2 regions of the Streptomyces sp. AMJ-169 genome follow, and region 1 is predicted to be linked to the other one. Evidence: riboswitches for the same ligand, from Rfam matches in the RefSeq annotation. Region 1 holds a riboswitch; the other holds the start of a gene.
The links. Region 1 has a riboswitch for glycine ahead of gcvP (aminomethyl-transferring glycine dehydrogenase). Riboswitches for the same ligand answer to the same signal wherever they lie in the genome.
Positions count from the first base shown of each region.

Region 1 (4,189 bases):
TCTTCCCCCGCAGATCTTCAGCGTCGACCTCCCCGTCCTCGGAGGTCTTCACGACGACGACCTTCATCCCGGCCATCACCGCACTCGCCGCATTGGTCCCGTGCGCGGACGACGGAATAAGACAGACGGTCCGCTGTACGTCCCCATTGGCCCGGTGATATCCGCGGACGGCGAGCAGCCCCGCCAATTCCCCCTGCGATCCGGCATTGGGCTGCAAGGACACCTTGTCGTACCCGGTGACCTCGGCCAGCCGCTCCTCCAGCTCGCGGATCAGCGTGAGATAGCCCTGCGCCTGCTCGATCGGCGCGAAGGGGTGCATCTCCCCGAACTCCGGCCAGGTGACCGGTTCCATCTCGGTCGTCGCGTTCAGTTTCATCGTGCACGACCCGAGCGGAATCATTCCCCGGTCGAGCGCGTAATCCCGGTCCGCGAGTCTGCGCAGATACCGCAGCATGGCCGTCTCGGACCGGTGCTGGCGGAACACGGGATGCGTGAGAATCTCATCGCCGCGCAGCAGTCCGGAGGGCAGTCCGTCGGCGGCACCGGAATCCAGCGCGTCGACGTCCCCGGACACCCCGAACGCCGCCCAGACGACGCCCAGTTGCTCCCGGGTGGTCGTCTCGTCACAGGCGACGGAGACATGGTCGGCGTCGACGAGCCGTACGTTGACCCCGCCGTCCCGCGCGGCGGCGACGACGCGCTCGGCCCCGCCCGGCACCCGGACGGTCAGCGTGTCGAAGTAGTCCGCGTGCACGATCTCGACGCCCCCGGCCCGCAGCCCGGCGGCCAGCACATCGGCGTACCGGTGCACCTTCCGGGCGATCCCCCGCAGCCCCTCGGGCCCGTGATAGACGGCGTACATACCGGCCATCACGGCCAGCAGCACCTGCGCCGTGCAGATGTTGCTGGTCGCCTTCTCGCGCCGGATGTGCTGCTCGCGCGTCTGCAACGCGAGCCGGTAAGCGCGGTTCCCGTCCGCGTCGACGGAGACCCCGACCAGCCGCCCCGGCAGACTCCGCGCGAACTTCTCCCGCACGGCCATGTAGCCGGCGTGCGGCCCGCCGAACCCCATCGGCACCCCGAACCGCTGCGTGGTCCCGACCGCGATGTCCGCCCCGAGCTCCCCGGGCGACACCAGCAGCGTCAGCGCGAGCAGATCGGCGGCGACGGTCACCAGCGCCCCCAGCTCATGCGCCCGCTCGATAACCGCCCGGACGTCCCGTACGGCGCCGGAGGCCCCCGGGTACTGGATCAGCACCCCGTTGATCTCCCGCCCGGCGAGCTCGGCCGGAATGCCGTCGCCCAGATCGGCGACGACGACCTCGACACCGGTCGGCTCGGCCCGCGTACGGATGACCTCGATGGTCTGCGGCAGCGCGTCGGCGTCGACGAGGAAGAGGCCCTTCTTGTTCCGCCCCATCCGCAGCGACAGCGCCATCGCCTCGGCGGCGGCCGTCCCCTCGTCCAGCAGCGAGGCCCCCGAGGTCGGCAGCCCGGTCAGCTCCGCGACCATCGTCTGGAAGTTCAGCAGCGCCTCCAGCCGGCCCTGCGAGATCTCCGGCTGGTAGGGCGTGTAGGCGGTGTACCAGGCCGGGTTCTCCAGCACGTTGCGCAGGATCACGGGCGGCGTGAACGTGCCGTGGTAGCCGAGCCCGATCATCGATCCGAGGACCTGGTTGCGGCCGGCCAGCGCCCGCAGCTCGGCGAGCACCTCGGCCTCGGTGCGCGCGTCGGGCAGGCCGAGCGCGGCGACGTTCTTGATGGCGTCCGGCACGGCGGCGGCCGTCAGCTCGTCGAGCGAGCCGAAGCCGACCTGCGCGAGCATCTTCGCCTGGGCCTCCCGGTCGGGCCCGATATGGCGCCGCTCGAAGGGCACACCCTGTTCCAGGGCGGCGAGCGGGGTACGAGAAGTCATGGCGGAGGCCTCCTGGTCGTCACGACCTGCGAAGGGGCACCACGGCTACGGGGTGCCCGGACGGGGCCTCCCCCTCTGTCATCGCGACCTGAGAGCTTCACCGGCGGCCCGAAGACCCCCGGCTTGCACCGTCGGTGAGAGCGGACGCCGCAGGCACCCGCTCTGCTTTCCAGAGTGACCTCGTCCGCGCGGTACGTGTGCCTGAGAGATTCCGGGGAGGAGTTGCTCCTTCGGCGCCCCCGGAAACTCCCGGAGGACTCTCCCGCGCGGGGTCGACAGCCACCGCCAAGATTACCAGCGAGGTCAACAGCCCGATCTTCGAGTGGCCCCCAAGCCCATTGTGCTTTTTCGTAGTCCTTACGACCCCCGTACTTCCTACGACCCCCTGTACTCCCCCACGACCCCCGAGGAACCCATCGCGAGCAGCGGGAGGGCCCATGCAGACCGACATCGACCCGCGCAACCTGATCGGCCGCAAGGCGTACGACCGCAACGGTGCGAAGATCGGCACCATCGACGAGGTCTACCTGGACGACGCCACCGGCACCCCCGAGTGGGCCGCCATAAGGACAGGCCTCTTCACCCGGGACGCCTTCGTCCCCCTGGAGCCCAGCGAACTGGTCGAGGGCACCCTCAAGGTCCCCTACGACCGCTCCCTCATCAAGGACGCCCCCGACTTCGGCGTCGGCCGCCACCTCTCCCCCGACCAGGAGCTCCAGCTCTACCACCACTACGGCCTGGACACGGTGGCCCCGACCCCGCCGGAGGACCGGGGTTTCGGCAACGTGGCGGGCCGCGACGAACCCACCCTCTGACAGCGGCGACCCCACCCCCCTGAAGCCGACCTGACGGCCCGCTGCCGAGGCCCGCCTCACGCGGACACCCCGCCCGGCATCAGCGGCAGCGGCTCCGCCGGTTCCAGCTCGGGGTCGTCGGACCGGAACGTCCGCACCCGCCCCGGCCCCGCGTCCTGCGGCGTCTCGAAGCGGACCGTCACCCGGCCGAGCCCGCTGCCCTGCACCCACCCGTTCCCGAACCCGGCGTGCCGCACATCGTGCCCGGGCCGCCACAGCCGCTCGGCGGGCACGGGCTCGGCCGCCTCGGCGACCTCCGCCGGCGCCTCCTCGGCCTCCTCCTTCAGCTCCCCCGCCGCCTGCGCGAACAGATCCTCCTGAGTGAAGTCGGCGAGCCCCGACACCCCGACCCCGAGCAGCCGCACACCCCCGGTGGTGTCCACGGAGTCCAGCAGCCGCCCCGCCGCCTCCCGGACGACCGCCGGGTCGTCGGTGGGCCCGCGCAGCGTCTCGGACCGGGTCAGCGTCGAGAAGTCGTAGCGCCGCACCTTCAGCACGATCGTCCGCCCCGACAGACCGGCCCCGCGCAGCCGTCGTACGCAGCGGTCGGCGAGGCGCTGGACCTCGACGCCCACGCGGACGCGGTCGTGGATGTCGACGTCGTAGGTGTCCTCCACGGACACCGACTTGGTCTCGCGTTCGGCGACGACGGGGCGGTCGTCGCGGGCGAGGGCCATGGCGTACAGGCCGTGGCCGTGGGCCTTGCCGAGGAGGCGGACCAGTTCGTCCTCACCGGCCCCGGCGATCTCCTCGACCGTCGTGATCCCCGCCCGGCGCAGATGGTCACCGGTCGCCGGGCCCACCCCGGGCAGCGTCCGCACCGCCATCGGCCCGAGCAGCGCCCGCTCGGTACCGGGCTCGATCAGCACCAGCCCGTCGGGCTTGGCCTGCTCGGAGGCGATCTTCGCGATCATCTTGGAGGCGGCGAGCCCCACCGACCCCGTCAGCCCCGTCACCGCCCGTATGTCGGCGCGCAGCCGCTCCCCCGTCGCCCGCGCGCTCCCGGCGTCCGAGGCCGCCCCGCCGGCCTCCAGGTCCACGAACGCCTCGTCCAGGCTCAGCGGCTCCACCAAGGGCGACAGCTCCCGCAGCAGCCCCATGACCTGCTCGCTGATCGACCGGTAGATCCCGAACCTGGGGTACAGATAGGCCGCGTTGGGCGCGAGCCTGCGCGCCTGCCCCATCGGCATCGCCGACCGCACCCCGAACACCCGGGCCTCGTACGACGCCGTCGACACCACCCCGCGCGGCCCGAGGCCGCCCACGATCACCGCTTTCCCGCGCAGGCTCGGCTTGGAGGCCTGCTCCACCGAGGCGAAGAAGGCATCCATGTCGAGGTGCAGGACCGTGGGCGCGTTTCTCACATCTCCGATGCTGCACCACGGCACTGACAACGGCCCCGAACACCCGCCCGAACCGC
Region 1 covers NZ_JBVLTJ010000009.1:9,164-13,352, reverse strand. The annotation lists gene gcvP (aminomethyl-transferring glycine dehydrogenase) at 1-1,915, opposite strand, end outside; glycine riboswitch at 2,095-2,190, opposite strand; gene ACYUD3_RS22300 (PRC-barrel domain-containing protein) at 2,353-2,730, shown strand; gene ACYUD3_RS22295 (DNA polymerase IV) at 2,787-4,133, opposite strand.

Region 2 (4,189 bases), on a different contig from region 1:
CGCCGACGACGCCGTCGGGGTTGAGGGCGATGCCCGCCTGCGGGGGCAGGCCCCGGGCGAACTCGACGGCCGGGGCGATCGTATACGCCATGTGCGAGCCGGTGACCTGGCGGAACTGTTCCTCGGAGGTGAAGACGGGGACGTAGGTCTGGCCGCCGATGTCCATCGTGGGCAGGTCCAGGGGGCCGGTGCGGGGGCCGCCGCCGTTGGGCAGCGGGACCCAGACGAAGCTGCGGCCGAGCACCTCCAGGATGCGGGCGCCCGCCGACGGGACGCCGAGGGAGGCCGACAGCACCTCCTCCAGCTCGTTGCCCGGCCAGCCGCCGTGCGCATAGGGGTGTGTCTGGGCCGGGAAGTCGGCCGGGAGTTCCGCCGGGAAGTCCATCTCGTCTACCGCCTGCTGGAAACTTCTGCTGAAGGTCGAAGTTTAAGGGGACGTCAGCCTGTGAACGCGATCCTCCTCAAGGCGTCCGCCGAAGCCCGGTCCAGCAGCACCGCCGCGGCGCAGCCCTCGGGGAGGTTCCCCCGCTCCGCCGCGCGGATCAGCCGGGCCGCCGCGTGCCGGTGGCGCAGGAACGCGTAGCGCGAGACACCCCGCCCCCGCTCCCGCTGGCCTTCAAGTGCCGTGCCCGGGGTGACGTCCAGCAGGAGCAGATGCAGCCGGCCCCCCTTGCGTTTCGCCTCGCGCGCCAGCCAGGACCGCACCCACGACTGGGTCCCGCAGTCATGGACGACGACCCCCTCGCCCGAGCGCAGCGCGCGGTACAGCCCCGCGTAGTGGGCGAGCCTGACCAGCGGCCGGTAGACGGCGTACGGCAGCGCGGCCGGCAGCCGCGCGGCCCAGCGGTCCCTGGTGTCCTGGGAGTCGACGGCCACGCCCTTCACCGCGCGCCGCATCAGCGTGGACTTGCCGCTGCCGGGCAGGCCGGTGACGACGACGAGGTCGCGGGGGCCGAAGAGGAGGGCGTGCGGGCTGCGGCCGGCGCGCTCGCGCAGATCGCGGACGGCGGGGGCGGGGGCGCAGGCCTCCTGGGCCGGCCGGGTGGGCTGCGTGGGCACCGCGAGGGCCGTGCCCGCCGCGTACGCCGTGGTCCTGTTCACCGTGATCGTCCTCCCCATCGGAGCAGCCCCTTGGCTAAGGGTCTCCCCATAGACAGTAAAGAGAAGGTAATGCCCGGTGTATCGCGAGGTGATGCGCGGATCGGCACAGCCCGGTTACAGATGTGGCCTGCCGCGGGGCGGGGGTGGCGTGCGATGATGACCGCGTCAACTGCATACAGGCCGTTCGAATCCGCGCGGGAGAGTCCCCATCCGGTGGGGCGCCGAAGGAGCAAGTCCCTCCCTTGAATCTCTCAGGCACCGTTACCGCGCGGGCGAGGCACATCTGAAAAGCGGACCGCCGCGACGTGCGGGGGTCCCACCCAAGGTGCAAGCCCTGACCTGTGCGGATCCCTCCGCGCGGCTCGCGGCGAACCTCTCAGGTTCCGATGACAGATGGGGAGGAGACCTTCCAAGGGTTTTCTCCGTCCACCGGGGTTCCCCTGCCGGAAGCCCGCCCTCGCCGTACGTCCTGGGAGACACCGTTCCATGAGCAGTTCCACGCCCCGCCACACCGCGCTCGACGCCCTGCACCGCTCGCTCGGCGCGACCATGACCGACTTCGCCGGCTGGGACATGCCGCTGCGCTACGCCTCGGAACGTGACGAACACCACGCCGTGCGCACCCGGGCCGGCCTCTTCGACCTCTCGCACATGGGCGAGATCACGGTCACCGGACCGCAGGCGGCCGAGCTGCTGAACTACGCACTCGTCGGCGACCTCGCCGCGGTGAAGGCGGGCCGGGCCCGCTACACGATGATCTGCCGCGCCGACGGGGGCATCCTGGACGACCTGATCGTCTACCGCCTCGCCGAGACCGAGTTCATGGTCGTCGCCAACGCCTCCAACGCCCAGGTGGTCCTGGACGCGCTGACCGAGCGGGCGGCCGGCTACGACGCCGAGGTCCGCGACGACCGGGACGCGTACGCGCTGCTCGCCGTGCAGGGCCCGGCGGCGCAGGGGATCGTCCAGGCGCTCACCGACGCGGACCTGGCCGGGCTGAAGTACTACGCGGGGCTGCCCGGGACGGTCGCCGGGGCGGCGGCGCTGATCGCGCGCACCGGCTACACCGGCGAGGACGGCTTCGAACTCTTCGTCGCCCCGGCGGACGCGGAGAAGCTGTGGCAGGCGCTGACGGCCGAGGGCGCGGCGGCCGGCCTGGTCCCCTGCGGCCTCTCCTGCCGCGACACCCTGCGCCTGGAGGCGGGCATGCCGCTGTACGGCCATGAGCTGTCGACGTCCCTGACGCCCTTCGACGCCGGGCTCGGGCGGGTCGTGAAGTTCGGGAAGGAGGGCGACTTCGTGGGCCGGGAGGCGCTGCTCGCGGCTTCCGCACGGGCGGCGCAGGCTCCGCCCCGGGTCCTCGTCGGCCTGATCGCCGAGGGCCGCCGCGTCCCGCGCGCCGGGTACCCGGTCGTCGCCGCCGGCGAGGTGATCGGCGAGGTCACCTCCGGCGCCCCCTCCCCCACCCTGGGCAAGCCGGTCGCGATGGCGTACGTCGACGCCGCGCACGCCGCGCCGGGGACGGCGGGGGTGGGCGTGGACATCCGGGGCAGCCACGAGCCGTACGAGGTGGTCGCGCTGCCGTTCTACACGCGGGAGCGGTAGTTCTTTCAGCTTCGCGGGCCGCGTCGCAGGTCACACGTGCCCTTTACAGTCCCCCATTCACCAGCAGTCCCGCCCGTACAGGAGAATTCACGCCATGAGCAACCCCCAGCAGCTGCGCTACAGCAAGGAACACGAGTGGCTGTCGGCCGTCGAGGACGGCGTGGCGACGGTCGGGATCACCGAGCACGCGGCGAACGCGCTCGGCGACGTCGTCTTCGTCCAGCTCCCCGAGGTCGGCGCCGAGATCACCGCGGGCGAGTCCTGCGGCGAGCTGGAGTCGACGAAGTCGGTGAGCGATCTGTTCGCGCCGGTCACGGGTACGGTCACGGCCGTCAACCCGGATGTCGTCGAGGACCCGTCGCTGGTCAACTCCGAGCCTTTCGACGGCGGTTGGCTGTTCAAGGTGCGGCTCGCGGACGAGCCCGGCGACCTGCTGTCCGCCGATGAGTACACCGCTTTCACCACCACCGGCTGAGGAGTCGTACCCATGTCTGTCCTGAACACCTCCCTGCACGAGCTGGACCCGGAGATCGCCGCCGCGGTCGACGCGGAGCTGGGCCGGCAGCAGTCGACCCTGGAGATGATCGCGTCGGAGAACTTCGCTCCGCTCGCGGTGATGGAGGCGCAGGGGTCGGTCCTGACCAACAAGTACGCCGAGGGCTACCCGGGGCGCCGCTACTACGGCGGCTGCGAGCACGTCGACGTGGCCGAGCAGATCGCGATCGACCGGCTGAAGGAGCTGTTCGGCGCCGAGTACGCGAACGTCCAGCCGCACTCGGGCGCGTCCGCGAACCAGGCGGCGCTGTTCGCGCTGGCCCAGCCCGGGGACACGATCCTCGGCCTGGACCTCGCGCACGGCGGTCACCTCACGCACGGGATGCGGCTGAACTTCTCCGGCAAGCAGTTCAACGTCGTCGCCTACCACGTCTCGGCAAAGACCGGTCTGGTCGACATGGAGGAGCTGGAGAAGCTGGCGCGCGAGCACCGGCCGAAGGTGATCATCGCGGGCTGGTCGGCGTACCCGCGGCAGCTGGACTTCGCGGAGTTCCGGCGGATCGCGGACGCGGTGGACGCGTACCTGTGGGTCGACATGGCGCACTTCGCGGGCCTGGTGGCGGCGGGGCTGCACCCGAACCCGGTGGAGCACTCGCACATCGTGACCTCCACGACGCACAAGACGCTCGGCGGACCGCGCGGCGGGATCATCCTCGCCAAGCAGGAGTTCGCGAAGAAGCTGAACTCCTCGGTCTTCCCCGGCTTCCAGGGCGGCCCGCTGGAGCACGTGATCGCCGCGAAGGCGGTCTCCTTCAAGGTCGCGGCCTCGGAGGACTTCAAGGAGCGGCAGCGGCGTACGGTGGAGGGTGCGCGCCTGCTCGCCGAGCGGCTGACGGCGCCGGACGCCCGCGCGGCCGGCGTGAACGTCCTGTCCGGCGGGACGGACGTGCACCTCATCCTCGTCGACCTGCGCGCGTCCGAGCTGGAC
Region 2 covers NZ_JBVLTJ010000011.1:173,229-177,417, reverse strand. The annotation lists gene ACYUD3_RS26405 (enhanced serine sensitivity protein SseB) at 1-385, opposite strand, end outside; gene ACYUD3_RS26400 (AAA family ATPase) at 439-1,101, opposite strand; glycine riboswitch at 1,287-1,378, shown strand; glycine riboswitch at 1,379-1,504, shown strand; gene gcvT (glycine cleavage system aminomethyltransferase GcvT) at 1,588-2,706, shown strand; gene gcvH (glycine cleavage system protein GcvH) at 2,801-3,181, shown strand; gene glyA (serine hydroxymethyltransferase) at 3,194-4,189, shown strand, end outside.
Region 2: another riboswitch for glycine. It lies ahead of gcvT (glycine cleavage system aminomethyltransferase GcvT); the one in region 1 lies ahead of gcvP (aminomethyl-transferring glycine dehydrogenase).